2 regions of the Brevundimonas vancanneytii genome follow, and region 2 is predicted to be linked to the other one. Evidence: riboswitches for the same ligand, from Rfam matches in the RefSeq annotation. Region 2 holds a riboswitch; the other holds the start of a gene.
What was found. A riboswitch is a leader RNA that binds a small molecule or an ion and turns the genes downstream of it on or off. The one in region 2 is predicted to bind cobalamin.
Positions count from the first base shown of each region.

Region 1: it holds a riboswitch for cobalamin, as region 2 does, so the genes downstream of both, FGL25_RS09535 (DUF1852 domain-containing protein) here and FGL25_RS03055 (TonB-dependent receptor plug domain-containing protein) in region 2, are expected to answer to the same signal.

Region 1 is NZ_LR588407.1:1,930,069-1,945,089, reverse strand. Features, by position in the region: gene FGL25_RS09545 (cryptochrome/photolyase family protein) at 1-1,076, shown strand, start outside; gene FGL25_RS09540 (SAM-dependent methyltransferase) at 1,105-2,328, shown strand; cobalamin riboswitch at 2,443-2,658, shown strand; gene FGL25_RS09535 (DUF1852 domain-containing protein) at 2,769-3,755, shown strand; gene FGL25_RS09530 (methionine synthase) at 3,784-4,812, shown strand; gene FGL25_RS09525 (MerC domain-containing protein) at 4,886-5,263, opposite strand; gene FGL25_RS09520 (TonB-dependent receptor domain-containing protein) at 5,346-7,400, opposite strand; gene FGL25_RS09515 (TonB-dependent receptor domain-containing protein) at 7,983-10,919, shown strand; gene FGL25_RS09510 (metal-dependent hydrolase family protein) at 11,110-12,354, shown strand; gene FGL25_RS09505 (ammonium transporter) at 12,429-13,760, opposite strand; gene gltB (glutamate synthase large subunit) at 13,799-15,021, opposite strand, start outside.
Region 2 is NZ_LR588407.1:613,521-628,541, reverse strand. Features, by position in the region: gene FGL25_RS03085 (cobyric acid synthase) at 1-293, opposite strand, end outside; gene cbiB (adenosylcobinamide-phosphate synthase CbiB) at 281-1,228, opposite strand; gene FGL25_RS03075 (ABC transporter ATP-binding protein) at 1,218-1,994, opposite strand; gene FGL25_RS17220 (iron chelate uptake ABC transporter family permease subunit) at 1,991-3,781, opposite strand; gene cobD (threonine-phosphate decarboxylase CobD) at 3,819-4,829, opposite strand; gene FGL25_RS03055 (TonB-dependent receptor plug domain-containing protein) at 4,834-6,690, opposite strand; cobalamin riboswitch at 6,924-7,132, opposite strand; gene cobU (bifunctional adenosylcobinamide kinase/adenosylcobinamide-phosphate guanylyltransferase) at 7,172-7,693, shown strand; gene FGL25_RS03045 (RNA polymerase sigma factor) at 7,971-8,597, shown strand; gene FGL25_RS03040 (FecR family protein) at 8,594-9,559, shown strand; gene FGL25_RS03035 (TonB-dependent receptor domain-containing protein) at 9,928-11,748, shown strand; gene FGL25_RS03030 (TonB-dependent receptor domain-containing protein) at 11,705-12,712, shown strand; gene FGL25_RS03025 (alkaline phosphatase family protein) at 12,798-14,468, shown strand; gene FGL25_RS17885 (hypothetical protein) at 14,790-15,017, shown strand; gene FGL25_RS03015 (sensor histidine kinase) at 15,014-15,021, opposite strand, start outside.

The sequences.
Region 1 (15,021 bases), 1.3 Mb from region 2:
TCAACGGCGGTCTGCTGGTGCGTCCCGGCGCCGTGCTGACGGGTGAAGGGAAGCCCTATCGGGTTTTCACCCCCTTCCTGAAGGCGCTGTTGCAAGTCGTGCCTGAAAAGCCGGCGACGCCCGCGCCCGAGAGTTTGACCACGCCCGAGGGACCGGCCGGCGACGATCTCGACGCATGGGGGCTGCACCCCTCGGCGCCCGACTGGTCAGGCGGCTTCGACTGGACGCCAGGCGAGGCGGGGGCCGCGGCAGCCCTGTCCGCCTTCATCGACGGCGGCCTGGCGGACTATGCCGCGGGGCGGGACGTGCCGGGGCGTCACGGAACGTCGCGCCTGTCGCCGCACCTGCACTGGGGCGAGATCAGTCCGCGCGGCGTGGTTCGGGCCGTTCGCGCCGCCGCCGTCGAAGGGCGTGTCGCCTCCGTCCAGGCTGACAAGTTCGTCGCCGAGATAGGCTGGCGAGAGTTCTCGGCCCATTTGCTGCATCACTTCCCCTACGTGACCGAGCGGGCCTTCCGGTCCGAGTTCGACGCCATGCCCTGGCGCACCGATCCCGAGCGGCTGCAGGCGTGGAAGAGAGGGCGGACCGGCTATCCCCTGGTCGATGCGGGGATGCGGGAGCTGTGGGCGACTGGCTGGATGCACAACCGCGTGCGGATGGTGGTCGCCTCCTTCCTGATCAAGCATCTGCTGATCGACTGGCGCGAGGGCGAGGCCTGGTTCTGGGACACGCTGGTGGACGCGGACCTGGCCAGCAATGTGCAGAATTGGCAGTGGGTCGCCGGTTCCGGCGCCGACGCCGCTCCCTATTTCCGCATCTTCAACCCTGTGGCCCAGGGCGAGAAGTTCGATCCTGTCGGCCGTTATGTCCGTCGCTGGGTTCCTGAACTTCGCGCCTTGCCGGACCGCTGGCTGCACGCGCCATGGACGGCGCCGGGCGCAGTTCTGGCCGAGGCCAGCATCAGTCTTGGGCGCGACTATCCACGTCCGATCGTGGATCATGGCGACGCGCGGACGCGGGCCCTGGAGGCGCTGAAGGCGGTCTCGGGACGACGCGTGGATGACGAGGCGCTATGACGCCGTTACGCAAGAGGCTTGTGACGCCATGACCACGACCTTCTACGGCGACCGGCGGGAAAAGACATCGGCCCCTGTGCTCGACCTGCTGCTGCGGCTGTTGTCCTCGAACTGGACCTGGGGGAGGCTGACCCTGGTGCTGCCCGACGGCGCGAGCCGACAGCTGACCGGCCGATCGCCGGGGCATTCGGCCGTTCTGGTCATCCGCGATCCGCGCTTCGCCGCCCGGGTGCTGAAGAGCGGCGACATCGGTTTCGCCGAGGGCTATATGGCGGGGGAGTGGGATACGCCGGACCTGGCGGTTCTGCTGGAGACCCTGGTCAACAACTATGACCACATCAGGCGCCTGTTCGACGGCAATCCCCTGATGAACGCGGTCAACTGGCTGGGCCATAGGCTGAACCGCAACAGTCGTCGCGGATCGCGCCGCAACATCCACGCCCACTATGATCTGGGCAACGCCTTCTATTCGGCGTGGCTGGACCCTTCCATGACCTATTCCGCGGCGCGGTTTGAGCGGCCGGGTCAGTCGCTGCAGGAGGCCCAGCGGGCGAAATACGCCGCCCTGGCGCGCCTCATGGATCTGCAGCCGGGTCACAGCGTGCTGGAGATCGGCTGCGGCTGGGGCGGTTTCGCCGAGTTCGCGGCGCGCGAGGTCGGCGCCGTCGTCACCGGCGTGACCATCTCGCGCGAGCAGCACGACTACGCCCGCCGTCGGATGTTCGAGGCGGGTCTGGCCGAGCGCGCGGACATTCGCCTGATCGACTATCGCGACGTTCAGGGGCGCTTCGATCGCGTCGCCTCCATCGAGATGTTCGAGGCCGTGGGGCGTGAATACTGGCCGACCTACTTCCAGAAAGTTCATGACGTCCTGAAGCCCGGCGGACGCGCCGGACTGCAGATCATCACCATTCAGGACGATCTGTTCGACGAGTATGACGCCCGCACCGACTTCATCCAGAAGTACGTGTTCCCCGGCGGTTCGCTGCCCTCGGAGGCCAGGATGGCGCCCGTGGTCGAGAGCGCCGGACTGAACCGGACGGCCGTGGAACGCTTCGGCGGGGACTACGCCGACACCCTGGCCGAATGGATGCGCCGGTTCGACGCCGCATGGAAGGAGATCCGCCAGGACGGCCAAGCGTTCGACGACCGGTTTCGCCGTCTCTGGCGCTTCTACCTGGCCTATTGCGAGGCGGGTTTTCGTTCAGGGCGCACGGACGTGATTCAGATCGCCCTGGATCGGACTTTCTGATCCGCCATGGGTCATGGGAGCTTACGAGAGCCTCGAATGACCTTTCCTGCCTTTTTGGTTTCATAATGATATAAACATATCTTTATATTGATATTGACTCTGGCCTAGGGCGTGTCATCTTCACCGCGTCGTGGTTCTGCGCGTCGCCTGCGGGCGAGGCGGAGCTAAGAGGGAAGCCGGTGAGACCCTGGTCGAGGCCGGCGCTGCCCCCGCAACTGTGAGCGGCGAGCCGATAGTCAATTTCGTGTCACTGAGGGTTCGCTCTCGGGAAGGCCGGACCGGAGGCGATGACCCGTGAGCCAGGAGACCTGCCCCGACAGATAACGTCCTCCGGCGGGGTGTCCGGTCAGGCCGCATGAGCGCCGCGACGGGACGATTCCGAGCGCAGGCGGTCGCGCGTCCCTGTCCGCTGTCTCGCCACAGCATCAACGGCAGAGACCATGGCGAGCAGCGAATTCACCTTCAGCATCAAGCGCACCGCGCTCGACGAAAATTACGTTCCCGCTGAAAACACGCGGATCACGACCAACTTCGCCAACCTGGCCAGGGGCGAGAGCCGCCAGGAGAACCTGCGCAACACCTTGAGGATGATCGACAACCGGTTCAACTCCCTGGCGCACTGGGGCAACCCCAGGGGGGATCGCTACGCCGTCGAACTCACGATCATCTCCGTCGAAATGAGCGTCTCGCCAAGCGAGGGCGCCGACGCCTTCCCGCTGATTGAAATCCTTCAGACGACGGTCATCGACAGAAACACCGGTGAGCGGATCGACGGGATCATCGGCAACAACTTTTCCTCCTACGTCCGCGACTACGACTTCAGCGTGGTTCTGCCGGAGCACATGAAGAACCACCCCGGCGCCGGCGCGCCGGACGGGTTCGGCGACCTGCATGGAAAGCTGTTCAAGCATTTCCTGAATTCGGGCGCCTATCGGGATAATTTCGGCAAACCGCCTGTCATTTGTCTGAGCGTGTCGAGCAACAAGACCTACCATCGGGCCGGCGATGAGCACGTCGTGCTGGGTCTTGAGTACGAGAATGACGCGTTCTCGCCGACCGATCAGTATTTCGCGAAAATGGGGATGAAGGTGCGCTACTTCATGCCCAAGGGCAGCGTGGCGCCCTTCGCCTTCTACCACGTGGGCGATCTGACGGCGGACTACACCGACCTGGAGCTAGTCAGCACGATCAGCACCATGGAGACCTTCCAGAAGATCTATCGTCCCGAGATCTACAACGCCAATTCGCCGGCGACCGAGCAGTACCAGCCCAGCCTGAAGTGTCAGGACTATTCGCTGACCCGCATCGTCTACGATCGCGAGGAGCGCAGCCGCCTGGCCGTCGAGCAGGGCAGGTTCGTCGAAGAGCGTTTCATCAAGCCGTACCGCGACGTCCTCGACCAGTGGTCCGCCAGCTTCGTCGCCTGATCAGCCTCTCCATACAAAGTCATCCGTCATGAAAACCCTGTTGCCCACCTCGACCGCCGGCAGCCTGCCCAAACCCGTCTGGCTTGCCCAGCCCGAGACCCTATGGTCGCCCTGGAAGCTGGAGGGCGAGGAACTGGTCGAGGCCAAGCGGGACGCCCTGCGTCTGTCGCTGGACGATCAGCGCCGGGCCGGCATCGACATCGTCAGCGACGGCGAACAGACCCGCCAGCATTTCGTCACCACCTTCATCGAACATCTGGACGGCGTGGACTTCGAGACGCGCAAGACCATGCGCATCCGTAACCGCTATGACGCCAGCGTGCCGGTGATCGTGGGCGCCGTCAGCCGTCAGAAGCCGGTCTTCGTCGAAGACGCCGAATACCTGCGCCAGCAGACAGATCAGCCGATCAAATGGGCCCTGCCGGGGCCGATGACGATGATCGACACCCTCTATGACGACCACTACGGCAGCCGCGAGAAACTGGCCTGGGAATTCGCGAAAATCCTCAATGAAGAGGCGCGGGAGCTGGAAGCCGCAGGCGTCGACATCATCCAGTTCGACGAGCCCGCCTTCAACGTCTTCTTCGATGAGGTGAACGACTGGGGCGTGGCGATGCTGGAGAAGGCGGTCGAAGGGCTGAAGTGCGAGACGGCCGTCCACATCTGTTACGGCTACGGCATCAAGGCCAACACCGACTGGAAGAAGACCCTGGGGTCGGAATGGCGGCAGTATGAGGAGGCCTTCCCCAAGCTGCAGACATCCAGCATCGACATCATTTCACTGGAGGCCCAGAATTCGCGCGTGCCGATGGACCTGATCGAGCTGATCCGGGGCAAGAAGGTGATGGTCGGCACCATCGACGTGGCGACCGACATGATCGAGACGCCGGATGAGGTCGCAGACACCCTGCGCAAGGCGCTTCAGTTCGTGGACGCCGACAAGCTTTATCCCGCCACCAACTGCGGCATGGCCCCTCTGTCTCGCCGGGTCGCCAACGGCAAGCTGAAGGCCCTTGGCGCCGGCGCCGAGATCATCCGGAAAGAGCTTTCGGCCTGAACGACATCAGCGAAGCGGCCGAGGTGCGTCAGCTCTTCGGTCGCGCGACGGCGGTTAATGGTCTTGCCGGGTATCAGTGGGCGTGGGGCCTGCGTCGCCAGTTCATCAGGTGGGTGGCGCTCAGCAGCAGGCCGCCGGCGACGGTGATCGGCGTCTCGGCCTCGTGTGTCGGCCATTCGGCGGCGGCCAGGAACAGCAGGGCGACGCCGACGGCGCCAAGGCCGATCAGGGGCCAGGCGCGACGGCCGTCCGGCGCAGGGCGAGTCAGCGTCCAGGCGGCGATGGGCGCGGCGGTCAGGGCGAAGGCCCAGTGCACCCAGGGGGCCTCGGCGAACAACCCCAGAACCGGCAACAGGCCCGCGATCAGGGGAAGGGCCAGGCAATGGATCATGCAGAGGCCGGACAGGCCGATAGCGGCGGCGTCTCCCCAGGTCTGGGCGCGGGTGGTCATGGGCGGTCCTTTCGGGGGAGGGGCGGCCGCGGCGTCGCGATGACGCCGCGGCCAGGCGGGGGAGGAGGAGAGGGAAGGGCGGTCAGAAGCGGGCGCGGAATCCCAGAACGAGATTGCGGCCGCGCAAGGGGGCCAGATTGCTGATGAAGGAGGCGTGGTTCAGCGCCTTATCGTCCAGCAGATTGGTCCCGCGCAGGAAGACCTGGCCGTTGATGTCGGCGATCGTCGGGACATCATAGGCCAAGGTGGCGTTGACCATGTGGTAGCCGGGCGTCTTGCGCTCGAAGGCGGCGATGCGGTCCTGCGTGAAGACGTGGACGTATTCCAGGTTGCCGGACCAGGCCCCCTGATAGAAGTCGCCGCGCGCGCCCAGTCGGCCAGCGGGAATGCGCGGCAGGTCGCCCCCGTCGCCCTTCAGCTCGGCGCGGACGTAGTCGCCGAACACCGTGGCTGACAGGCCGGGCCGGAAGTCGTGGGTGATCTGGCCCTCGATCCCGGCGAAGCGGGCGTCGGCCTGGGTGTAGCGGATCAGGCGGAAGTCCTCGAACTGATCCAGCGTCCGCGCATAGACGTAGCCGTCGTAATCATAGCGATACAGGCTCGCGGCGAAGGTCGTGGCCCCCTCGATCTTCTTCAGGCCCAGTTCGATCGAGACGGCCGTTTCGACGTCCAGATCGGGATCGCCGATCTCATAGGTGTTGGTGGCCAGGTGGACGCCGCGCGCATACAGCTCCTGCGCCGTCGGCGCACGCTGCGACCGGGCCAGGCTTACGCTGGCGACATAGCCGGGCGTGAAGGTCCAACTGGCCGCGCCGGAGATGGAGAAGGGCTTGTGCTCGGCGTCGGGTCGTCCGCGCGCACGGGCGTCCTGCCATTCCTGGCGCAGGGCGCCTTCGAAGCGCCAGTCGCCGGCGACGTATTCCTCGACCAGGAACAGGGCGTGGTTCTCGGTCCGGCTTTCAGGGATGAAGGACTCGGCGCCGACGGCGGCGAAGTCGCTGCGCGATGTCTGGGCGCCGATCACGCCGCGCACTCCGCCGATGGCGGCGTGCTGCACCTCGATGCGGGCGTCATAGCCTTCGTTGGTGAAGGTGGTGGCGATCTCGCCGTCGTCGATCTCGTCGTGGCGATAATCGGTGAAGCCGCCGCGGAAGCGGATGCGCTCGATCCCGGCGAACGGATCCTGAATCTCGCCGCGCACGTCCACACGCTTGCTGATCAGGTCGACGATCGGGACATGGTCGTGATCGTGGTCATGGTCATGATCGTGGCCATGGTCGCCGTCGCCGTGGTCTTGGCCGCCGCAATGCAGCTTGGAGCCGTGCGGGTGGCAGGACTCGTACTCGTGGCTGTGGCCGGGCAGGCCGTATTCGCTGCGCTGCTCCGTATAGGCGGCGCCCAGATGGCCGCGCGAACCGATCCATGACAGGCCCAGAGTCGCGGTCGAACTGCGGTTGAACGATCCGTCCAGCGTGGCCTCGTCGAAGTTCGGAACCTCGTAGTCGTCGGTGCGGCGACCGGCGGCCTCGACGCGGATGGCGAAGGAGCCGGCCCCGGCGGTCAGGCCGATCACGCCCGCCTCTTCATTGTCCGCCGTGCCCAGGCGGAACTCGGCGACGCCTTCGCCGCCGTTTTCGGGTACGCGCGTAGGGATCTTCCTGTCGATTAGATTGACCGCCCCGCCGATGGCGCCGCCGCCGTAGAGCAGGGCGGATGGGCCGCGCAGGATCTCGACGCCCTCCAACAGCAGAGGCTCGCCGCCGACCGCGTGGTCGGGCGAGACTTCCGAGGCGTCCATCAGGGCCGAGCCGTCGCTGAGAACCTTGATGCGGGGCGCGGTCTGGCCGCGGATCACCGGACGGCTGGCCCCGCCGCCGAAGGTGTCGGAGTTGACGCCCGGCAGGCCGTTCAGCGTTTCGCCCAGCGTCGATTGTCGGCGCTGGATCAGTTCGTCGCCGCGCAGCACCGCCACATTGGACACCACATCCTTGCCGGATCGACCCAGTGCGTCGGCCGTCACCACCACATCCTCGACGCGCGTCGAGGCCGGGCCCGATTGCGGCAGGGCGTTCGCCCAGGCCGCCGTCGATACGGCTGAAAAACTCGCGGCCGCGAGCAGGATCGATCGTGTGTGCATGACATCCCCGTTCATGAAGAAGGTTGCTATTATGTTATATCATAACACTACACAAGTGAGTGCGGGCGGAGATCGAAACGAGGGCGGCGGCCCCCTCGCAGAGGCGGGCGGCCGTCTGCGTCGGGATGCACGCTCGGCGAAGCGCGCGCCCCTCGGCCGTGCCGGGCGATCATGACCCTGTCTCTTGGGCTGGCGTTCGCTTGGGCGCCGTCGACAAGGAATCGACGACTGGAACGAAACGTGATGAGCCGCGCCGATCCTCGCGTCTCAATCGCCCCCTGGAATTGAGTTCTCCCTCAAAGCGTCATCACATCCGCCTTGAAATGGGCAGAGATTTTGCAATCAGCCCCCAAATTCGAAAATGATTTCGAATTTCAAATATCAATGCGGGCCGTGTGGAGAAATTTTTCGCTTAAAATAAAGTGGCGAAAAGGGGGCCTTTTGGGGGATCAGCCCGCGCTGAGGGGCGCTGGTGAGAACGTCAGCAATAGAGGGGATTTCATGTTTTCTAGTGGTTCTCGGGGCCGTGGCCCCGCGATGTATCGCGTCCTGTTGGCCGGAGGGTGCGCGTCAGTCGCCCTGATGAGCGCGGCGAACGCCGCCGTCGCTCAGGAAGCGTCCGAAGATCCGGGCGCAGCCGTCGAAGTCAGTGAAATCGTCGTCACGGGGTCGCGCATCGCCCGCCGCGACTACGCTTCCAACAGCCCGCTGGTCTCCGTCACCACCGAGGCCATCGAGAACACCGGACAGGTCACGGTTGAAAAGGCCCTGACCCAGATGCCTCAGTTCTCGGGCGCCATGGGGCAGAGCACGGCCGGGTCTTCCTCCACCTCTCTGAACGGCGGCCAGGCCTACGCCAGCCTGCGCGGCCTGGGGGCCAAGCGCACCTTGCTGCTGCTGGACGGCAAACGTCTGCAGCCGTCCAACCCGGACGGCTCGGTCGACCTGAACATCATCCCCGAAGCCCTGATCGGCAATGTCGAGGTCATCACCGGCGGCGCTTCGACCGCCTATGGTTCGGACGCCACTGCGGGCGTGGTCAACTTCATCCTGAAGCGCAACTTCAGCGGGGTTACGGTCGCGTCCCAGTACGGCGTCAGCGACTACGGCGACGGCGAGACCTTCCGCACGTCGATCACGGCCGGCGACGCCTTCGCCGAGGGGCGCGGCCGGGCGGTGATCTCGCTCGACTACTCCATGCGCGACGTGGCCTATCAGTCCAAGCGCGACTACTATTTCGTGCGCAACCGCCAGTCGAACACGGCCATCATCTCCCAGGGGGCGGCCTGGTTCGGCAGCAACCGTCCGACGCTGAGCGCCGTGAACGACGTCTTCGTGGGGCAGTACGGCGTCAATCCCGTGCTGGGCGCGGGCGACTTCTATAACGGCCAGATCGGCTTCAACACCGGCGACCAGAGCCTGTTCAACCTGGGCGGCGCCTCGCCCGTGATGAACCTGAAGGATCCCGAGACCGACAACCACTTCCTGAACGCCGCCGGCACCAACATGCTGTGGGGCTGGAACCGCGGGCGCATCCAGAATGAGAACGAACGCTATTCGCTGTTCAGCCGCGTCGATTATCAGATCACGCCCGAGATCGACTTCTTCCTGCAAGGTTCGCTGACCAGTTATGAATCTGAGGGCACCTTCAACCCGACGCTGGCGGGCCTGGCCTATGCCCTGTCGGCGCCGGTGACCAACCCCTACATCGGGGCCGACTTCGCCCACATCCTGGCCTCGCGGCCGAACCCCACGGCGGATTTCGCCCTATGGAAGGATCTGGATTTCGCGGGCGAGCGCCTGCAATCCTACGCCTACAACGTCTATCAGTTCATCGGCGGGCTGTCGGGCCAGGTGGGCTACAAGGACTGGACCTGGGAAGCCTACGCCAGCGCGTCCAAAGCTGATTTCGAGAATGTGCAGACCGGCGGCGTCAGCCGCTCGGCCATCACGCGCCTGCTCTACAGCCCCACCGGCGGGTCGGAATTCTGCGCCGGGGGCTTCAACCCCTTCGGCAACCATGATCCGTCGGCCGAGTGCGTGGACTATGTGCGCCGCAACACCACCAACACCAATGAGCTGACCCAGCGCATGGCCGAGGCCTCGATGCAGGGCGGCCTGTTCAATCTGCCCGCAGGCGAGGTGCGCTTCGCAGCCGGCCTGGGCTATCGCTACAACCACTTCGACTTCCGCCCCGACAGCGCCCTGGACCAGCCGGACGGCACCAGCGACATCCTGGGCTACAGCGAGTTGCGGGCCTCTTCCGGCGATGTGGATACGACCGAGGTCTTCGCCGAGTTCCTGGTGCCGTTGCTGCGCGACCTGCCGTTCGTCAAGTCGCTGGAGATGGATCTAGGCTATCGCTTTTCCGACTACAGCTCGGTCGGCGGCGTCCACGCCTATAAGGCGGACCTGAACTGGCAGGTGAACGACGTGCTGCGCCTGCGCGGCGGCTACAACCGCGCCGTGCGCGCGCCCAGCGTGGGCGAGCTGTATTCCCCCGTCTCTTCGGCGACGGTCGACATCGGCACCCCCTCCGCCAGCAACACCAACGGCGACCCCTGCGACTACCGCAGCTCGTTCCGCAACGGCCCCGACGCCGAAAAGGTCAAGGCGCTGTGCGTGTCCCTGGGCGTGCCTTCGGCCCTGATCAACGACTTCCAGTTCGGCGCCGCCCAGGTGTTCGCCCTGACCGGCGGCAACCCCGACCTGCAGGAGGAAACGGCCGACACCTATTCGTTCGGCACGGTGCTGCAGCCGGCCTTCCAGTCGCCCTGGCTGAGCAACATCAGCGCCTCGATCGACTGGTATCAGATCAAGGTGGCCGATGCGGTCGGCGTCCTGGGCGTCGGCAACGGCATCCGCTACTGCTTCAACGACGGGGGCAACAACCCGACGTTCGATCCCAACAACTACTACTGCACCTTGCAGGATCGCGGGACCAACGACGGCTATATGATCAACCCGCGTCAGCCTCTGCTGAACCTGGGCCAGTTCAACGTCACCGGCATCGACCTGCAGCTGGACTGGCGACTGCACCTGGGCGATGTCGGCCTGCCGGACGAGGGGCAGCTCAGCGTCAGTTCGGCGATCAGCTATCTGAACAGCTTCGAGATCCAGGCCCTGCCGGGCGCGCCGACGTACGACTACGCCGGCACCTGGGGGACGGCGATCGAGGCCAACGCCGGTCAGGCGCACCCCGAGTGGAAGGCGTCGACCAGCGTCACCTATTCGCGTGATAGCTGGAACGTCGGCCTGCGCTGGCGCCACATGTCGGAGATGATCAACAGCGCCCGCGTTACCTCGCCGACCAGCACGGCGCGCGGGGTGGACGCCTATGACGTGTTCGACCTCAACGCCCGGGTGACGCTGCCTTACGACACGTCCTTGCGCTTCACCGTGACCAACCTGTTCAATGAAGCGCCGCCGCAGGTGGGGGACGTTCGCGGCACCTACGATCCGCAGAACTACGACACCATCGGCCGCTATTACACGGTCGCGGTCACCAAGACCTTCTAGAGCTCCGCAAGGAGATCTGAAGTCATAGCGGCGGGGCGACCGTCCCGCCGCACCTGATCCCGGCCTCGCGCCGGTAGTATTTCAAATGGGGCGGCGACCTATCGCCGCGTGGAGGAGGACAGTGCAGTTGTCATCTAAGAAATCATGGGTCGTCGGCCTTGCGGCCGCTCTTCTCGCTTCAACCCCGGCCGTGGCGCAACAGGCCGCCGCCGCTCCGACCGTCTCCTATATTCACGCCGGGCGCCTGCTGGCTGATCCGGCCACCGGCCGCGTGACCCAGAACCAGACCCTGGTGATCGAGAACGGTCGCGTGCGCGAGATCGTCAACGGCTTCGTCGGCCAGGGCGACGTGGTCGATCTGTCGGATAAGTTCGTGCTGCCGGGCCTGATCGACAGCCACGTCCACATCACCAACCAGCAGGGCGAGGGCAACCGCGTCGCCCGCTTCACCAACACCGCCGCCGACTCCGCCGTTCAGGGCGCGGCCTACGCCCTGGTGACGCTGCGCGCCGGCTTCACCACCGTCGCCGATCTGGGCGGCGCGAGCGACGCCGTCGTGGCCCTGCGCAACGGCATTGCGGCGGGCAAGATTCCCGGCCCGCGTCTGCTGGTCTCGGCCGGTACGGTGACGCCGCACGGCGGCCACGGCGACGCCAACGGCGTGAACAGCGCCCTGGTGCCCGTGTTGCGTCAGAACGGCGTCTGCTCGGGCGCTGACGACTGCCGCCGCTCGGTGCGCGAACGCGTGCGCGCGGGCGCCGACATCATCAAGATCACGGCCACGGGCGGCGTGCTGTCCGACACCGGCGCGGGCCTGAACCAGCAGTTCTCCAATGAGGAGCTGCAGGCCATCGTCGAGACCGCGCACTTCATGGGCCGTACGGTGACCGCCCACGCCCACGGCACGGACGGCATCAACAGCTTCCTGCGCGCCGGCGGCGACTCGATCGAGCACGGCACCTTCCTGGACGACGAATCCATCCGCATCTTCAAGGCCAACAACGGCTGGCTGGTGCCGACCTTGCTGGCCGGGGACTTTGTCGCTCGCGAAGCCGCCCGTCCCGAAACCTTCTTCACGCCGAACCAGCGCAAGAAGTCGCTGGAAGCCGGTCCGCAGATGCTGGACATGGCGCGCCGAGCGCACCGCGCCGGCATCCAGATCGCCTTCGGCACCGACACCGGCGTGTCGCCGCATGGTGAAAACGCCAAGGAGTTCGCCCTGCTGGTCCAGGCTGGCCTGACGCCGCTGGAAGCCGTCCGCGCCGCCACCGTCGGCGCTGCGACCCACTTCCGCCTGCAAAACGAGATCGGTCGCCTGGCGCCCGGCTACGCCGCCGACGTGATCGCCGTCTCGGGCGATCCGCTGACCGACGTGACGACGCTGGAGCACGTCAAATACGTCATGAAGGGCGGCGTGACCTATCGGAACGACTGAGGTCGGCAAACGACGTCAATCGAGGGGGGCGGCGAGAGCCGCCCCCTTTTTTTGGCGTGTCTTCAGGCCGCCGGCTAATGCAGGGCCTCGCCGTGCTGACTGAAGTCGAGGCCCTCGATCTCGGCCTCGGTCTGGACGCGCAAGCCGACCATGTATTTGCAGATCATCAGCACGACGAAGGTGCCGACGGCGCTCCAGACCATGGCGCCCCCTAGGCCGACGGCCTGTTTCCACAGCGTGGCGCCTTCGGCCAGAGGATTGACGGCGGCGTTGGCGAAGACCCCGGTCAGCAGGGCGCCCGCGATGCCGGCGACGCCGTGCACGCCGAAGGCGTCGAGGCTGTCGTCGTACTTGAGTCTGTGTTTCAGCCAGACCGCGCCGACATAAGCGATCGGGCCCGAGATGAGGCCGATCAGGAAGGCGCCCGTGGGATCCACGAAACCGGCGGCCGGGGTGATGGCGACTAGGCCCGCGACCACGCCGGTCAGCAGGCCCAGCAGGGTCGGCTTCTTCTTCAGCGTCCACTCCACCGCGATCCAGCCGACGGCGGCGGCCGCGGGGGCCAGCAGGGTGTTGAAGACGGCGACGGCGGCGATCTCATTGGCGCCCGCGGCCGAGCCGCCGTTGAAGCCCATCCAGCCGACGAACAGCAGGCCTGTGCCGATGGCGGTGAAGGCCAGGTTGTGCGGGGCCATGTTGTCGCGACCCCAGCCGTGACGCGGGCCTAGAACGATGGCGCAGACCAGACCGGCCACGCCCGCATTGACGTGGACTACGGCGCCGCCGGCGAAGTCGAGCACGCCCAGCTCGCCCATCCAGCCGCCGCCCCAGACCTGATGGCAGATCGGCGCATAGACGATCAGGTGCCACAGGGTGAAGAAGAGGACGCTGGCCGAGAACTTGATCCGCTCGGCGAAGGCGCCGGCGATCAGGGCCGGGGTGATGATGGCGAAGGTCAGCTGATAGCCGATCCACAGGAACTCGGGCAGGCCGGGGGTCAGGGCGTGGGCCGTCTTCACCCCGACGCCGTTCAGGAACAGGGCTTGCAGACTGCCGATGAAGCCGTTGGCCGGTCCATCGCTGGTCCCAAAGGACAGGGTGTAGCCGGCGATGAACCACAGGACGGTGACGATGGCCATGGCCGCTGTCGAATGGGCGATGGTGGCGATCAGGTTCTTCTTGCGCACCATGCCGCCGTAGAAGAGCGCCAGACCCGGCAGGGTCATCATCAGGACCAGGGCCGTCGAGGTCAGAATCCATGCCGTGCCGGGACCGTCCAGCGCCAGCGGAACCTGATGCGCCAGAAGGGCAGGTGTGGGCGCTGCGGCTAGGGCGGGCGCGGCAAGCGCAACGGCGAAAAGGCCGCAACAGAATGCTGCGGCCTTGGAAATCGTCGGTGATGTCATGAGGGTCTCGGGGAGAAGACGCTGCGGAAGGGATGACGTCAGGCGGGTTGGGCCAGCATGACGTCGGTGTTTGCGGCCTCGGCGGCGAGGACGGTCTTGGGCGCGATGCGGACGAAGCGCGGCGCGAACGCCGACCAGTCGGCCAGGACGCGTTTGGCCAGAGGCGAGGCGGTGGCGGAGGCGTGGGCCTCGATCAGGGCCTTCAGTCGGGTTTCCGCTTCGGCGTTGATGCGACCGACCCCGGCCATGTCGCCGTTAAGGGCCTGAACCGCGCGACCGTCGGCGTCGAGGACGAACAGCTCGCCGCCGCTCATGCCCGCCGCCAGGTTCCAGCCGACCGAGCCCAGCACGACCACACGACCGCCGGTCATGTATTCGCAGCCGTGCGCGCCCAGCCCCTCGACCACGGCCTCGGCGCCCGAGTTGCGGACGGCGAAGCGTTCGCCCGCCGCGCCCGCCACGAACAGACGGCCGGAGGTGGCGCCATAGAGGGTGGTGTTGCCGCAGATCTGCTGGTCGGCGCGCCACTCATGGGGACGGACGTGGATGTCGGCGCCCGACAGACCCTTGCCGACGTAGTCGTTGACCTCGCCGGTGACGTCGAGGATCAGGCCGCGCGCGCCAAAGGCGCCAAAGCTCTGACCGGCGATGCCTTCCAGCTTCAGCTTCAGACGGCCTTGCGGGCCCTGCGGGCCGAACTTGCGGACGATGGCCGAGGACACCCCGGCGCCGGCGGTGCGCTGGGTGTTGTTCAGCGGATAGGACAGCTCCAGCGTCTGGCCGCGCTCGAGGAAGGCGCTCGCGTCCTTCAAGACCTGGGCGTCCAGGCTTTCGGGGACGGGCTGGCGCGCCTTGTCGGCCCAGCGGCCGGGCCGGTCGACGTCGACCTTCATCAGCAGGGGGTTGAGGTCCAGATCGTCCAGATGCGATCCGCCGCGCCGCGTCTGACGCAACAGATCGGTGCGGCCGACGATCTCGTCGATCGTGCGCGCGCCGATGGAGGCCAGGATCTCGCGGACCTCCTCGGCGATGAAGGTGAAGAGGTTGACCACCTTCTCCGGCGTGCCGGTGAACTTGGCGCGCAGGCGCTCGTCCTGCGAGCAGACGCCGACCGGGCAGGTGTTGGAGTGGCACTGGCGTACCATTAGGCAGCCCATGGCGATCAGGCCCGAGGTGCCGATGCCGTATTCCTCGGCGCCCAGCAGGGCGGCCAGGACCACGTCGCGACCGGTGCGGATGCCGCCGTCGGCGCGCAGGCTGA
Region 2 (15,021 bases):
TGACCCCGCACGACCAGCTGGGCGCCCGTGTCGCTCTGCGGCTTCAGCAGGACGGGGTTCATGTCGACGGTCGCGGGCGTGCGGCAGGCCAGAGCCTGAAGCGCCTGGGCGCGGCCGATCTCGCCGGTGCGGCCCTCATCGTCAGGCGCGGTGACGGCGGCGTTGTTGGACATGTTCTGCGGTTTGAACGGCCGCACTGTCAGGCCGCGATTGGCGAAGACGCGGCACAGACCGGCGACCAGCACCGACTTGCCCACGTCCGAGCCGCAGCCCTGGATCATCAGCGCGGCCATGCGAAGCCCCCGCCGATCAGCAGCATCAGCAACAGGGCGCAGGCGACGCCGTAAACCTTCAGCCCGCGTTTCAGATCATGGGCGGACGGCGGCGCCCAGTCGCCGAAGACAGGTCGGTCGGTCATGACGCCGTCATAGCGGACCGGCCCGCCCAGTCGAACCCGCAGCGCGCCCGCCATCGCCGCCTCGGGCCACCCGGCGTTGGGCGAGGCGTGCGCGCCCGCATCGCGCCACATGATGCGCCAGCCGCCCGCGCCGCCTAGAGCGATCAAGGCGCCCGCGATGCGCGCCGGGATCCAGTTCATCACATCGTCGGTCCGCGCCGCCGCCCAGCCGAAGGCGCGCCAGCGCAGCTCCATATGGCCGATCATGCTGTCGGCGGTGTTGACCGCCTTATAGATGAACAGCCCCGGCAGGCCGCCGATCACGAACCAGAAGACCGGCGCGACCACGCCGTCGCAGAAGCTCTCGGCCAGGCTTTCCAGGGCGGCGGTTGCGATCTCGTTCTCGTCCATCGCCTCGACGTCGCGACCGACGATCATGCCGACCGCCAGACGCGCGGCGGGCAGATCGCCCGCCTTCAGCGGTCGAGCCACCGCGCGGACGTGGTCGAACAGGCTGCGCGCCGCCAGCCCCGTCGCGCCGCAGGCCAGCAGCAGCGCCACCCCCGGCCAGAAGGACGAGGCGGCGGCCAGCGCCTGCACGCCCCACCCCGCGCCGCCTGCGACGGCGATCAGGGTCAGGACCGTGACGACGCCCAGGATGCGGCGCGCCCGCTCCGGCCGTTCCGCCCTGTTCCAGCGCCGCTCCAGCAGGGCGATCAGGGCGCCGATCCACGCCACCGGATGGCTCAAACGACGCGGCCAGCCGACGACGCCCTCGACCAGCAGGGCGCCCGCGACGATCCAGGGCGTGGGCAGGCTGCTAACGGGCACGGCCGACCATCTCCAGCACCGGGCCGCGCGCGCCGTCCAGGGTGTGCGCCTCGACGCCGTACGCCGCCTTGAGCACCTCGGGCGACAGGGCCTCGGCCGGGGCGCCGTCGGCGATCACCCGCCCTTCAGCCAGGACGATCACCCGATCCGCCACGCGCAGGGCGGCGTCCAGATCATGCAGGATCAGGACGACGCCCCGCCCCTCTTCATCCGCCAGCCGCCGGAACAGGTCGCAGGCGTCCAGCACATGGCCGGGGTCGAGGCCCGCCAGCGGCTCGTCCGCCAGCAGCCATTGCGGCTCTCCGGCCAGGGCGCGGGCGATCAGGACACGCGCCCGCTCGCCGCCCGACAGGGTCGAGACGACGCGGTCGGCGAAGGCCTCCACCCCCGCCAGGGCCATGGCGCGGGCCACGGCGGCGCGGTCGTCCGCCCTCAAGCCCCAGGCGCCGACGTAGGGCGTGCGGCCCAGGCCGACGAAGGTGCGCCCCTCGACCGCCCAGGCGATCTCGGCGTTCTGGGGCAGGTAGGCGATGCGCCGTGATCGCGCGCGCGCGGGCAGGTCGCGCAATGCTCGGCCGTCCAGCGTCACGCGGCCCGCGTCAGGCGTCCGCAGGGCCGCCAGACAGTCCAGCAGCGTCGACTTGCCCGCCCCGTTCGGTCCGACGATCGCCGTCACCAGCCCCGGCGCGAAGGCCGCGTCGACGCCGTTCAGCACCGCCTTGTCGCCCAGGCGGACAGACAGGTTTTCCGCGCTCAGGATGCTCATGCCAGCTTCCTTCTCATGCTGATAAGCAGGGCCAGGAAGAAGGGGCCGCCCAGGGCCGCCATGGCCACGCCCAGCTTGATCTCGGTCGAGGCGGGCGTCAGCCGCACCAGGATGTCCGCCGCCAGCGTCAACGCCGCGCCGCCCAGGGCCGAGGGCAGCAGCAGGCCGCTGGGCCGTGCGCCGATCAGCGGCCGCAACAGATGCGGCACGATCAGGCCGACGAAGCCGATCGATCCCGTCACCGCCACCGCCGAGCCGACCGCCAGGGCCGCGCCCAGCGCCAGCATCATGCGCCCGACATCCAGCCGCACGCCCAGCGACCGCGCCCCCGCCTCGCCCAGGGTCAGGGCGTCCAGCGTCCGGCCTTGGGTCAACAGCAGCAGGCACCCCAGGATCATGCCCGGCGCCGCCAACCTCAGTTCGACCACGCTGCGGTCAGCCAGCGACCCCATCAGCCAGTTGACGATCTCGTTCACCGCCCAGGGATTGGGCGCCAGGTTCAGCGCCAGGGCGACCCCCGCCCCCGCCATGGTCTGGATCACCACCCCGGCCAGGATGAAGGTGACGACGCTGCTGGTCGCCCCCGCCAGGGCCAGCAGCAGCAACACGCCGACCCCCGCCCCGATCATGGCCGCGACCGGCAGCACCCACGGCGCGCTGGCCGCCGCGCCCAGATAGAAGGTCAGCACCGCCCCCAGCGCCGCCATGGTCGACACGCCCAGGATCGCCGGATCGGCCAAGGGGTTGCGGGTGTAGCCCTGCAGCGCCGCCCCGGTCAGGCCCAGCACCGCCCCGACCATCAGGGCCAGCACCGTGCGCGGCAGGCGCAGCTCGAACAGGATGGCCCAGGCGGGATCGCCGCGCTGGCTCGCCCAATCGCTCCAGGGGATCCAGACGCGGCCGGCGCTCATGCTGGCGACGGACAGGGCGACGATCAGGAGCAGAAGCCCGATCATCACCAGAGGACGCGGCAGGGTCATGTCAGAGCCTCCAGCGCCGTACGGCGCGCGCGCGCCAGGGCGGCGGCGGTCTGGATCAGCACCGGCCCGCCGCAATAGAGCAGCTTCTCTTCCAGTTGCGCCTGCACCATCCGACCGGACAGGGACTTCAGCGCCGGGATGTCGCATGACCCGGTCGGCCCATGTGCGCGAGCCGCGCACCGGCACGCCGCTGAGCAGCACCTGCGGCGGGTCGGCCAGCAGGCGCTCGACCGGCACATTGCCCCATTTGCCCAGGCCATAACGGGCGGCGACGTTCTGAAACCCAGCGCGGGTCATCATCTCGTCCATCAAGGTGCCGCGCCCGGCGGCGAAACCGTTGGGCTGGTAGATCAGGGCCGTCAGCGGCGACGATCCGGGCGGCGGGGCGGCGGCGGCGATGGCCGCCTCGATGCGGGCGATCAGGGCCTGGCCCCGCGCCGGACGGCCGACCAGACGGGCGACCTCGCGCACCTGGACCAGGCTGGCGGCCACGCTGTCGGGCACCGAGAACAGCTCGGTCTGAATGTTCAGGCGGCCCAGGGCATTGCGGGTGGCCAGGGCGCTGTGGCGGCTGGTCAGCACCAGATCGGGGCGCAGGGCGATGACCTCCTCCGCCGTCTCCCAGGTGAAGGGCAGGGTCTTGGCCACCTCGGAAATGGTCGAGCCGACCGGCTCGCGCGCATAGTGGCTGAGGGCGACGATCTGCCCCCGGTCGGCGACGTGGACCAGAACGGCGTCGAGGCAGGCGTTCAGCGACACCACGCGACGCGGCGCAGTGTTGGCCGCAGCCGGTCCGGCGACCAGCATGGCCCCGCGCCCGCCAACGCCTGTCGCCGGGTCGCCCTCATCCGAAGGTCTCCAGCGCGCGTCGCAGTCGAGGGAAGTCGCGCTCGGCCGGAACGCCGAAGCGAAGGGCGTCGGGCGTATGGTCGAACGGCCGGGTCAGGATTCCCGCGCGGCACAGGTGCTGGAACCAGCGCGCGGCGTGGGGCGTGCGCGTCATGCGGAACAGACTGGTCCCGCCGATGATCTGGAACCCCGCCCGCGCCAGCAGATCGTCCAACCGATCGGCCCGCTCGGCCAGGGCCGCCTCGGTCCGGCGCCGCCAGGCCTCGTCGGCGTAGGCGCCCAGCCCCAGCGTCAGGGCGTCGGCGCCGACCGGCCAGTCGCCCTGAAGCGCGCGCAATCGCCGGATCAGCTCGGGCGCCGCCAGCATGAAGCCCAGCCGCACCCCGGCCAGACCGTAGAACTTGCCGAAGGAGCGCAGGACGATCAGCCCCGGCTCGGCCAGATCCGACACGCTGTCGCCGGGCGCGCATTCAATGAAGGACTCGTCCGCCACCAGCCAGCGCCCCGCCTTGGACCGCGCCCGCGCCATGGCGATCAGATCGGCCCGGCGGGTCAGGCGGCCGTCGGGATTGTTCGGATTGACGACGACCAGCACGCCCGCCTGCGAGGCCGCCGCCTGATCCGGCGCGATCAGGCGCGTCGCCACGCCCGCCGCCCGCCAGGCCTCGGCATGGGCGCCGTAGGTCGGGCCGACGACCTCGACCGCCCGCACGCCCAGCAGCAGGGGCAGAAGACGGATCGCCGCCTCGGCTCCCGCGACCGCCGCCGTCCGCTCAGGCGAAGCGCCGAAGGCGGCAGCAGCGACCGCCTCCAACGCCGCCAGGGCGGCGGGATCGGGCAGGCGGTTCAGCGCCTCCTCCGACGCGCGCGGTCCCCGCCACGGCTCGGGATTGATCCCCGTGGACAGGTCCAGCCAGGGCTTCGGCGCGTCGGGGTAGGCGGCGGCGGCCGTCATCAGGCCGCCGCCGTGCCGGGTCGCCGTCGTCAGGAACGCGGCGTCCTTCATCGCATCAGAACCGGACGCGAACGCCGCCGAACACGCCGCGTCCCGGCGCGCCGTAGTTCAGGACCGTCTGATAGTCCTCGTCGAAGGCGTTCTCGATCCGGCCATAGACTTCGAGGGTGTCGTTGATCGGATAGGAGGCGCGCAGATCGACCAGGGTGTAGGCGTCGACCTTCACCGTGTTCGTGTCGTTGTTGAACGTCTCGCCGACGTAACGCACGGCCACGCCCGTCTTCAGACCGAAGGCGAAGGCGTAGTCGGCGGCGAAGTTCGCCATATGCTCGGGGCGGCGCGTCAGGCGCTTGCCGTCCGTGGCGCCCGAGGCGCTCTTGGCGTCGGTCCAGGTGTAGTTGGCGCTGACGTTCAGACGCTCCGTCACATCCACGCGGCCGACCAGTTCGACGCCTTGCGCCTCGGTCTTCTGGACGTTGCGATAATAGCCCCAGCGGCCGGCGCCGTTGACGGTGCACAGCGGGTCCGTCGAGGGCGTCGAGCAGCCGTTGTAACGGATCTCATTGTCCGCCTGGCGGTTGAAGTAGGTCGCCGAGACGACGGCGCGGTCGAACAGACGCTGCTCGACGCCGATCTCCCAGCTGTCGAACTCTTCCGGTTGCAGGTTCAGATTGCCGTACTCGCTGTACAGCTCATACAGGCCCGGCGCGCGGAAGCCCTGGCCCCAGCTGGCGCGCACCACCGTATCGCCCTCGTTCAGGGCCCAGGCCGCCGCGACCTGGCCCAGCAGGTTGTCGCCATATTGCGCGTGGTCGTCATAGCGCAGGCCGCCGGTCAGGGTCAGGCCGTCCAGCACCGTCCACTGCACCTGGCCATAGGCGCTGTTCAGCTCGGCTTCGCCGCGACCGAAGGCCGGGTTCGGGTTCCAGTCGCCGGGCGAGCGGGTCTTCATCTCCGACTTCTCATGCTCCAGGCCGAAGGTCGCGTTCAGCGCCTCGGTGAAGGCGAAGGCGCCCTGGTATTCCCAGCGGCGGTTCTGGCCCTCGGCGTCGAAGGTCAGGGTCTGGACCTTGTTGTCCGGGTTGAAGTTGCGACGGTCCGTGTCGGTGTGGGCGTAGCCGATGCGGTTGCGGAACCGGCCGTCCAGCAGGTCGAAGTTCAGACCGGCGTAGGCGACCAGCTCCTGGGTCTTGCCGTATTCGCGGCTGTCGCCGTTGAAGGCGTCGAAATCGTTGCGACCGCTGGACCAGACCGAGCGCAAGTCCAGGGACACCGCGTCCGTCACCTTGACGTTCAGGCGGCCGGACAGGCCGGTGTTGGTGTAGCCGTCGTCCTCGGTCCCCTTGGCGAAGGCCGAGAAGCCGTCGGTGTCATAGCGGCTGGCGGCCAGGCGCCAGCTCAGGCGCTCGTTGGCGCCGCCGACGCCGCCCCGGAAATAGGTCGTGCCGCGCGCGCCGACCTCGGCGTCGAGACTGCCTTGCAGGGCTTCGGTCGGTTCGGCGGTGACGATGTTGACCACGCCGCCGATGGCCTGGCTGCCCCACAGGGTCGACTGGGCGCCGCGCAGCACCTCGATGCGCGCGGTGTCGCCGACCAGCAGATTGCCGAAGTTGAAGCCGCCCTGGGTCGATGACGGGTCGTTCAGCTTGACCCCGTCGATCAGGACGACGGTGTGCTGGCTCTCGGCGCCGCGGATGTTGACGCCCGTCGAGGTGCCCGGCCCGCCGTTGCGGGTGAAGCTGACGCCCGGCGTCTGGGCCAGAAGTTCGGCCACGACCGGAGTCTGGCGCGCCTCGAGGGCGGCCTGGGTCAGGACGGTGACCGAAGCCCCGACGCGCTCGATCGGCTGGGCCGAGCGGTTGGCGGTGACGACCACGTCCTCGACGGCGGTGGCGCCGGCGCGGCCCGCCACGTCGGGGCGGCGGCCTGTTGATCGACGGTTTCAACGGCGAAGGCGGGCGCGGCGGCCAGAAGGCTGGCGGCGGCCAGGGTAGCGAATGCGGTCCGGTTCATTCCGGTTCTCCATATGACGACGCCGCGCCAGACCGCCCGTCGCCCGGATGAGCGAAAGCGGCCGCTGACGCGGCTGGATTACGACTGTCGTCACGCGAGTTGCCTCGACCGCCCGGCACATCCCGACCGCGCGGAGAACGACGGCGACAGGCAGGTCTCCTGGCTCGCGGATCAAGGCCGGTGCGCGTCGCCTTCCCAAAAGTCGTTCAGGCCGTGGCCTTCCGGACCGCCAGTGGCGTATGACGCGCGGGCTAGCCGCTTACAGTTGCGGGAACAGCCGGAGTTTCGCACTCCGTTCCCTTTCAATCCCCTTTCGGGGAACCTGACGCGACCGTGGCAGTAGGACCGCGCGCGGTTCAGGTCAACCGGAGAGACGACGCATGACCCTGACGCTGGTTCTCGGCGGCGCCCGCTCCGGCAAGAGCGGCTACGCACAGCGGCAGGCGGAACAGGCGGCCGAGGCGGCGGGCCGCCCGCCCGTCTTCATCGCCACCGCCGAGGCCTTCGACGACGAGATGCGCGACCGAATCGCCCGCCATCAGGCCGAGCGCGGCCAGGGCTGGCGCCAGGTCGAGGCGCCGCTGGATCTGGCCGAAGCCGTGCGCGCCCTGTCGGCCGAGGACGTGGCGGTGGTCGACTGCCTGACGCTGTGGCTCAGCAATCAGATGCTGGCCGAGCGCGACCTGGCCGCCGCCGTCGACGACCTGGCCCAGGCCCTGGCCGCCTGCCCCGCTGCGCTGTGGGCGGTCAGCAACGAAGTCGGCTGGTCGCTGGTGCCCGACAATCCGCTGGGCCGCCGCTTCCGCGACGAGGCCGGCCGTCTGAACCAGCGCATCGCCGCCGTCGCCGACGCGGCCTGCCTGATCGTCGCGGGCATGCGCCTGCCGCTAGAGCGGATCTGACCGCAACCGCCTCACTCGTGCAGATAAAATTCTGAAATCATTGATTAAAATTGACACCTGCCAATCCGATTGATGCCCACACTCACCATGCGGTCGCCATGGCGACGAAAATCGCAGTGATTTCCGGCACGGGATTGGCTCGGGCGCGCAAAGCGAACTTCTAGCCAGCCAACGGGTGCTGCTACGCGCTGAAGCCATGGGCACGACGAAATCCTCAACCATCTCGGATTTCTTCTCGTTTTCGGGGTTGGTCTTGTAGGGGGATTATCGAACTGAAGTGTCTGATGAATCGCCCTGGGCGCGGCCCAGCGCGGCGGAATGGAACGTGATGGTCGAAGATGAAGAGTTGAGGGCCTGGTTCTTTCGAGAGGTGTTTCCTCTCGAAGCCGCCCTGACTCGATTCATCCGTCGCAACTGGCGCAACGAAAGCGACGTGGCCGACTTGAGGCAGGACATCTACACCAAGGTCTACACGGCGGCCCAACGACAACTCCCGATTCAAGCTCGCGCCTTTCTGTTCACCACGGCTCGGAACCATCTCATCAACACCGCCAAACGCGCCAAGATCGTGTCCTTTGATCTAGTGGCCGATCTTGAAGCCTCCTTTCCAGAGGCGATGTCGGCCGATCTAGACAGACAGTTGACGGCGAGAGACGAACTGAGGCGCGTTCAGGCGGGCCTGGAACGGCTCCCGGCGCGTTGCCGACAGGTGATGACGCTGCGTCGCGTCGAAGGCCTATCGACCAAGGAGGTGGCGGCTCATCTGAACATCAGCGTCAGCACTGTTGAACAGCAGATGGTTCACGGTCTTCGAGCCCTCACCGACTACATGATGGGCGGTCAAGGACGAATACGACGATCTCCGCCCAAGACGTCCGCCTCCAAAAGCGAGTCTCAACCATGAGCGCCCGCAATGAAATTGAAGATACCGCAGCCTACTGGCTGGTGCGCCAGGCGGATGGGCTCTCAAGCGAGGAGCAAGCCCGCCTCGACGCGTGGCTGAACGCCGCCGCCGAACACAAAACCGTCTTCTGGCGCCTCGAGTATATTTGGGAAAAGACTGGGCGCCTGGTCGCCCTTCGCGGTCCCGACACACTGGCTGAAGCCGTCACGGAAACACCGCCTCCCGCCATGCCCCGCCGAGTCCGGCCTCGCTGGGTCGCAGGCCTGGCGGCCGCCCTGGCGGTGATTGTGCTGTCGTCGGCCGCCATGCTCTGGCCCCGACCGGCTCACTATGCGACCGACACCGGAGAGCGCCGCCTCGTGGCCCTGTCCGATGGGTCGCGCGTCGAGCTGAACACAGAAACCCGCCTGCGAACCACCATGTCGCCCGACAGCCGCGAAGCCTGGCTGGACAAGGGCGAGGCCTATTTCGAAGTCGTCCACGACGCATCGCGCCCCTTCACCGTTCACATGGGCGCCCGGACCGTGCATGTCCTGGGCACACGCTTCAGCGTTCGACGCGACGGCGACAAGGTGCAGGTTCTCGTCGCTGAGGGACGCGTCCGCCTCAGCGGCTCGAAGGCAGACCCCGTTTCCAGGCCCGTCGTACTGGATCGCGGCGACGTCGCGACGGGCATGGGCGCCTCTGTCCTGCAAAGCCGGACGTCGGACCAGCACGTGGACGACCAACTCGCTTGGCGTCGCGGCCTTCTGGTGTTCGATCAGATCACCCTGGCGGACGCTGCCGTCGAGTTTAATCGCTACAACCAGACCCAGTTGAAAGTGCTCGACTCTCAGACCGCCGCCATTCGCATCGGCGGGAGTTTTGAGGCCACCAACGTCGAAGCTTTCGTGCGGCTGCTGCAAAGCGCCTATGGACTGAAGATCGACCGCGACGACGAAACGGTGAAAATATCAGAATAGCTGTAGAGGGTTTCCGCCTTCGTCTTGTCACAATCCCATAGCCGTCCAATCCGGACGACAAGGGGGGTTTATGACCAAGATCTCGTTCTTGCGGCACATGCTGACAGGCAGTGCTTGCGCGTTGATACTGGCGGGGGCGGCAGCGGCTCAGACGCGAAACTTCGATGTTCCGTCGGGCGACCTGCAAGGCGCGTTAGACGCCTATGCGCGCCAGGCCAGCGTGCAACTGGTCTACAGGACCGAGGACGTACGAGGCGTTCGGACGCGCGGGCGTTCGAGAGGCTGTTGATGCTGAAACCGCGCTTCGTCGCCTGCTGGAGGGCACCGGCCTGACGGTTCAACGCGACAGCTCCGGCGCCCTAGCCATCGTGCGCCAGCCTGTTCAGAAGACAACGGCGAACGACGACCACGCCTCGACGGTCGATGAAGTGGTCGTCACCGGTTCGCGCCTGAAGAACGTCTTCGACGCCGCCACACCCGTCGTCAGCATGGAACGCGAAGCCCTGCTCGAGGGCGGCTACATGGATCTGGCCGAGGCGCTGACGGACATTCCTGGGGTTGAGGAAGGCAGTTCTCTCGCCAACAACCAGAGCGCGACCCAGGCCAACGGCCTTTCGACCATCAGTCTGCGGAACCTGGGAGAGAACCGCACCCTGACCCTGATCGACGGCCACCGTACGGTCTCCAACGCCGGCAACCGCAACGCCGTCAGCCTCAGCTCCATCCCCGAGTTTTTCGTCGACCGCGTCGAAGTGACGACCGGCGGCGGCTCGGCCGTCTATGGCTCCGACGCCATCGCCGGGGTGGTCAACATCATCACCGAGCGCAATCTGAACGGCGTGCGCGCTCGCATCGTCGGCGGAACGACCCACGACGGCGGCGGCGACTCGATCGAGTACTCGGTCGGCGCCGGCGGTCGGTTTCTGGATGACCGCCTCTATGTGATGGCCGGTGCGACCTATGATCGTCAGTTCAAGCTGAAGGCGACCGATCGGCAACGCGCCCTGCAGTCCATTCTGTACATGCCCGCCAGCAATACGGTCGTCACGCCGGATCGCTCGACCTCCATCGCTGGCGGACGCTTCGTCAGCGGACGCTGGTTCTACGATGACAGCGGCCTGCGCCCCAACATGGTCACCGCCGTCGACGGTTATGAAGACCGTCCCGAGGGCACGCTGATCACCCCGCGCGACAATCTGAACGGCGCCGTCAAGTTCGACTACGCCGTAACCGACGGCATCAAGCTCTGGGGGCAGTTGCTCTATTCGAACGTCGTGACGGATTCGACGCGCGCCCCAACGACCTTCAGCAACACGACCTCGTTCGGCGTCAACGACGAGTTCACGCTCGGACGCATGTCGCGCACACTGAACCCCTTCGCCCCCGCCGAAATCAAGGCTGCGGCCTCCAGCTCCGGCATCGACTTCCGCCGCCGCGTGGTCGAGGTCGGTCCCAACCTGATCCACAATGAGCGCGAGACCATCCGCAGCTGGGTCGGCATCGAAGGCAGCCTGCCCAATGACTGGGACTGGAAGCTGACCTACGGCTACGGCAAGTTCTCGGGCGAGCAGATCCGCGGCAACACCTTGAATCTGCAACGCGTTCAGTGGGCTCTGGATTCCGAACGCGTCAACGGCGTCGTTCAGTGTCGCAGCGCCGCGGCACGCGCCGACGGCTGCGTGCCGCTGAACATCTTCGGGGTCGGTTCGATCACGCCTGAGATGGCGAACTACATCCGCGCCAACACCTTCTATCGCCCGACCAATCGTCAGGACACGATCGAAGGCTACGTCTCGGGCGCCCTGTTCGAACTTCCTGCCGGCCCCGTCGAAACCGCCTTCGGTTTCGAAAGCCGCCGCGACCACACCCAGACGCGCACCGACCCGCTGATCCAGAGCGGCGTGGCCAGTTCGTCCTTCCTCCCGGAATACGAGGGGACCATCAAGGCGAACGAAGTCTTCGCCGAAGCCTCGGTTCCGCTGCTGGCTGACCTGCCGTTCGCGCATCGCCTGGTGCTCAACGGGGCCGTCCGCGTCGCCGACTACAACCTGGAGGCCGTCGGCACGACCGTCAGCTATCGCGCCGGCCTGCAATGGTCGCCGATCTCCGACCTACGCCTCCGCACGGAGTACGCCCGCGCCCAACGTGCGCCTGACACCAGCGAACTCTTCTCGCCGCCGCGCCGATGACGCCGACACCGTCGCCGACATCTGCAGCGGGGTGACGGCCGGCACAGCCGGCGTCGTCGCCCAGAACTGCCGCGCCGACAGCCGCATCGCCGCCGCCATCGCCGCAGCGCCCGACGGGACGTTCCGCCAGCTGAACACGCAGATCAAGGCGCCGAACGCCGGCAATCCGAACCTGTTCGAGGAAACCGCAGACACCCTGACGGTCGGCTTGGTCTATCGTCCCAGCTATCTGCCGGGCTTCGAAGCCAGCGTCGACTATTATGACATCAAGATTAGCGACGTGATCGCGTCGCTGAGCAACTCGGCCCTGTTGCTGGGCTGCTATTCCGATGCGTCCGGCGCCGACAACGTCTTCTGCGACACCATCACCCGTGACGAAGACGGGCAGCTGGCGCGCATCCTCAACCAGGAGCAAAATCTCAACGAAACCCGCGCCCGTGGCGTGGACGTAGCCGCTTCCTATCGCTTCGATCTGGAGCAGTGGAAGGTGCCCGGCACATTCCGCGCCAGCGTCAACTACAGCCGCCGCCTTGAATTGAGCACCGAATACGACAGCATCGACAAGGTCGAGCTGGTGGAAACGGTCGGCGAGGTCGGCACAGCCAAGAACGAGGCCCGCTTCGGCCTGTCCTGGTACGATGACGCCTGGAGCGTGCGCTGGTCCTCACGTTTCATCGGCGAGGTGGTCGACAGCCTGGAACGCCAGCAGCAAGCTGTCGCCGCCGGCTGGGCGGACCCGCTCTATCTCTACCTCGATGAGTACTGGCGCCACGACCTGAGCGTCAGCTTCAAGCCGAACATCAACAATTCGAACCTGAAGATTTTCGGCACCGTGAAGAACATCTTCAACGACTACGGCCCCTTCCTGCCGGACGGCACCGAAAGCGGAAACGCCTACAACTACAGCTCAGCCTATGGCGTCATCGGCCGCGCCTTCACCCTGGGCGTCCAGGTCGAGTTCTAAAGCGACGACGGGTCCGGCGACGCTCGCGCGAGCGTCGCCGATCTCCGCCGCGTTCAACGCGCCCAACTCTCCTTCAGGATCAGTCATGTCCAAACGCTTCGCAATCGCGCTGACCGCGCTGCTCTGCGCTTCGTCGACCCTCGTCCATGCTCAGGACACGGCTGCGTCCTCATCCCCTCCTCCGAAACTGGTCGTCGTTGTCGTTGTCGATCAGTTCAGCGCCAACCTGTTCAACCAGTATCGCAGCCGCTGGACCAGCGGCCTGCGACGCTTGTCGGACGAGAGCCTGGTGTCGACCAACGGCTATCAGACCCATGGCCTGACCGAGACCTGCCCCGGACACGCGACGGTCCTGACCGGCATGCACCCTGCCCAGACCGGCATCCCCTCGAATGACTGGATCGATCCGACGACGGGCAAGGAAGTCTATTGCCTGTCCGCCCCGCGCAACACGCTGGCGCATGGCCGCAACAGCGATAACGGCCCCGTCGGCCCCGACAATATCCGCGCCTCCAGCCTGGGTGACTGGCTCAAGGACCAACGCCCCGCCTCGCGCGTCTTCGCCGTATCGGGCAAGGACCGGGGGGCGATCAATCTGGCCGGCCACCATCCCGACGGCGCCTATTGGTTCACCGACGACTATGGCCTGACGACCTATGTCGAGCCGGACCAGAGCGCCCCGGCGCGCCTGGCCGTCGTCGACGCCTTCAACGTCGAGTTCCGCCGCCGCCAGGCCGCGACGCCCCACGCCTGGACCTACAGCCAGCCCCAGTGCCGCGCGTTGGAATCCGACTGGGAAATCGGCGGGCGAACGTTTCATTCCAAAGTCCCGCCAGCCCAGGACGACTTCGATTCCTCTCCCGCCCTGGACGAAGAAACGCTGAAGGCCGCCGCCTACCTTATCGACAGCCAGCGCTTGGGCCAGAGCGAGACGACGGACCTTCTCGGCGTCAGTCTCTCGGCGACGGATCGCATCGGCCACGCCTACGGCACTCAGGGGCCGGAAATGTGCGAGCAGATGCACCGCCTTGATCAGGCCTTGGGCCAGTTCCTGACCCGATTGGAGACCATCCCCGGCGGCGTTGTCTTGGCCCTGACGGCGGACCATGGCGGCTCTGACTTTGTCGAGCGGCTGGCGCAGCGCGGCTATCCCCATGCCCATCGGATCGATTCCGCCCCGCTCGCGGCCGTCAACGCCGCCTTGCGTCAGCGCTTCAACCTAGACGCCTCTCCGCTTCAGTCCGGTCGCAGCGGCCTGATCGTGGCGGACCGGGCCCGCATGAGCTTGCCCGAACCGCTACGGAGCCAGATCATCGAGGCCGCCTTGCCCTTGCTTCGAGACTTGCCCGACATCGTCTTCGTTGAAGCGCGCGACCGCCTTCTGACCGATCCCTTGCCCGTCAGCGAGCAGCCTGAAATTCTTTCCCTTCGCGAACGCATGCGCCTGTCGACGGTAGCTGCGCGGTCACCTGATATCATCATGGTGCGCGCCCCCGAACGTGACCGGCGGCGGACGGGTGGGCGGCAATATCGCGGGCCATGGCACGCCCTGGGACTACGACCGACGCGTGCCCATTCTCTTCTGGACGCCAAGCGCGCCGGCTCAGGAGCGCTTCCTCCCCATCCGAACCATCGACATCGCCCCGACGCTGGCGACTGTCATCGGCATCCAAACCCCGCCGGTCTCGGGACGCGCCTTGCCGCTCTGGGACTGACGGGCGCGTTGAGGCCATCGACATGGACCTGCGCCCTCTGACTTGCCGAACATGGTCCGGCGCCTGAAGGAGGTCGGCGAGCCGATCCGCCAGGTCGGCCTAAAGACGCAAGGCGCCCACGGCGCCGAGGAAGGCTCGTCTTTTCATGGTGGAGAACCGCTTTTCGAGAATGCCCCGACACAGGTTCGACGGAACGGGCGCTGGGGCGGGTCGCCCGTTCCGTCCGCGCCGAGAAGGTGTAGGAGGCGCTGACGAACAGGCTGCGGCCCGACGTCGTCGGGCTGTAAAAACGGTCAGCCGAGTCCGAGTATTGCTCGATGGCCTGGTCGGTCAGGTTGTAGAAGGCCGAGGACGCCTCGGCCCTGATCGATTCAGGAACCAGCTCCTACTACGCCGCCCGCCATCTCGACCGACACAGCCGCCTCTCGATCATCACCAACTCCCTTGAGGTCGCGCGTGAGACGGCGCGTTCAGGCCGGAACAGGGTCTATTCCATCGGCGGCGAAGTGAACAATGAGTACCTCTCGACCTTCGGCGTCGACACCATGGCTCAGGTCGCGCGCTACGCTCCGACCTACGCCCCTCCCTAGGGTG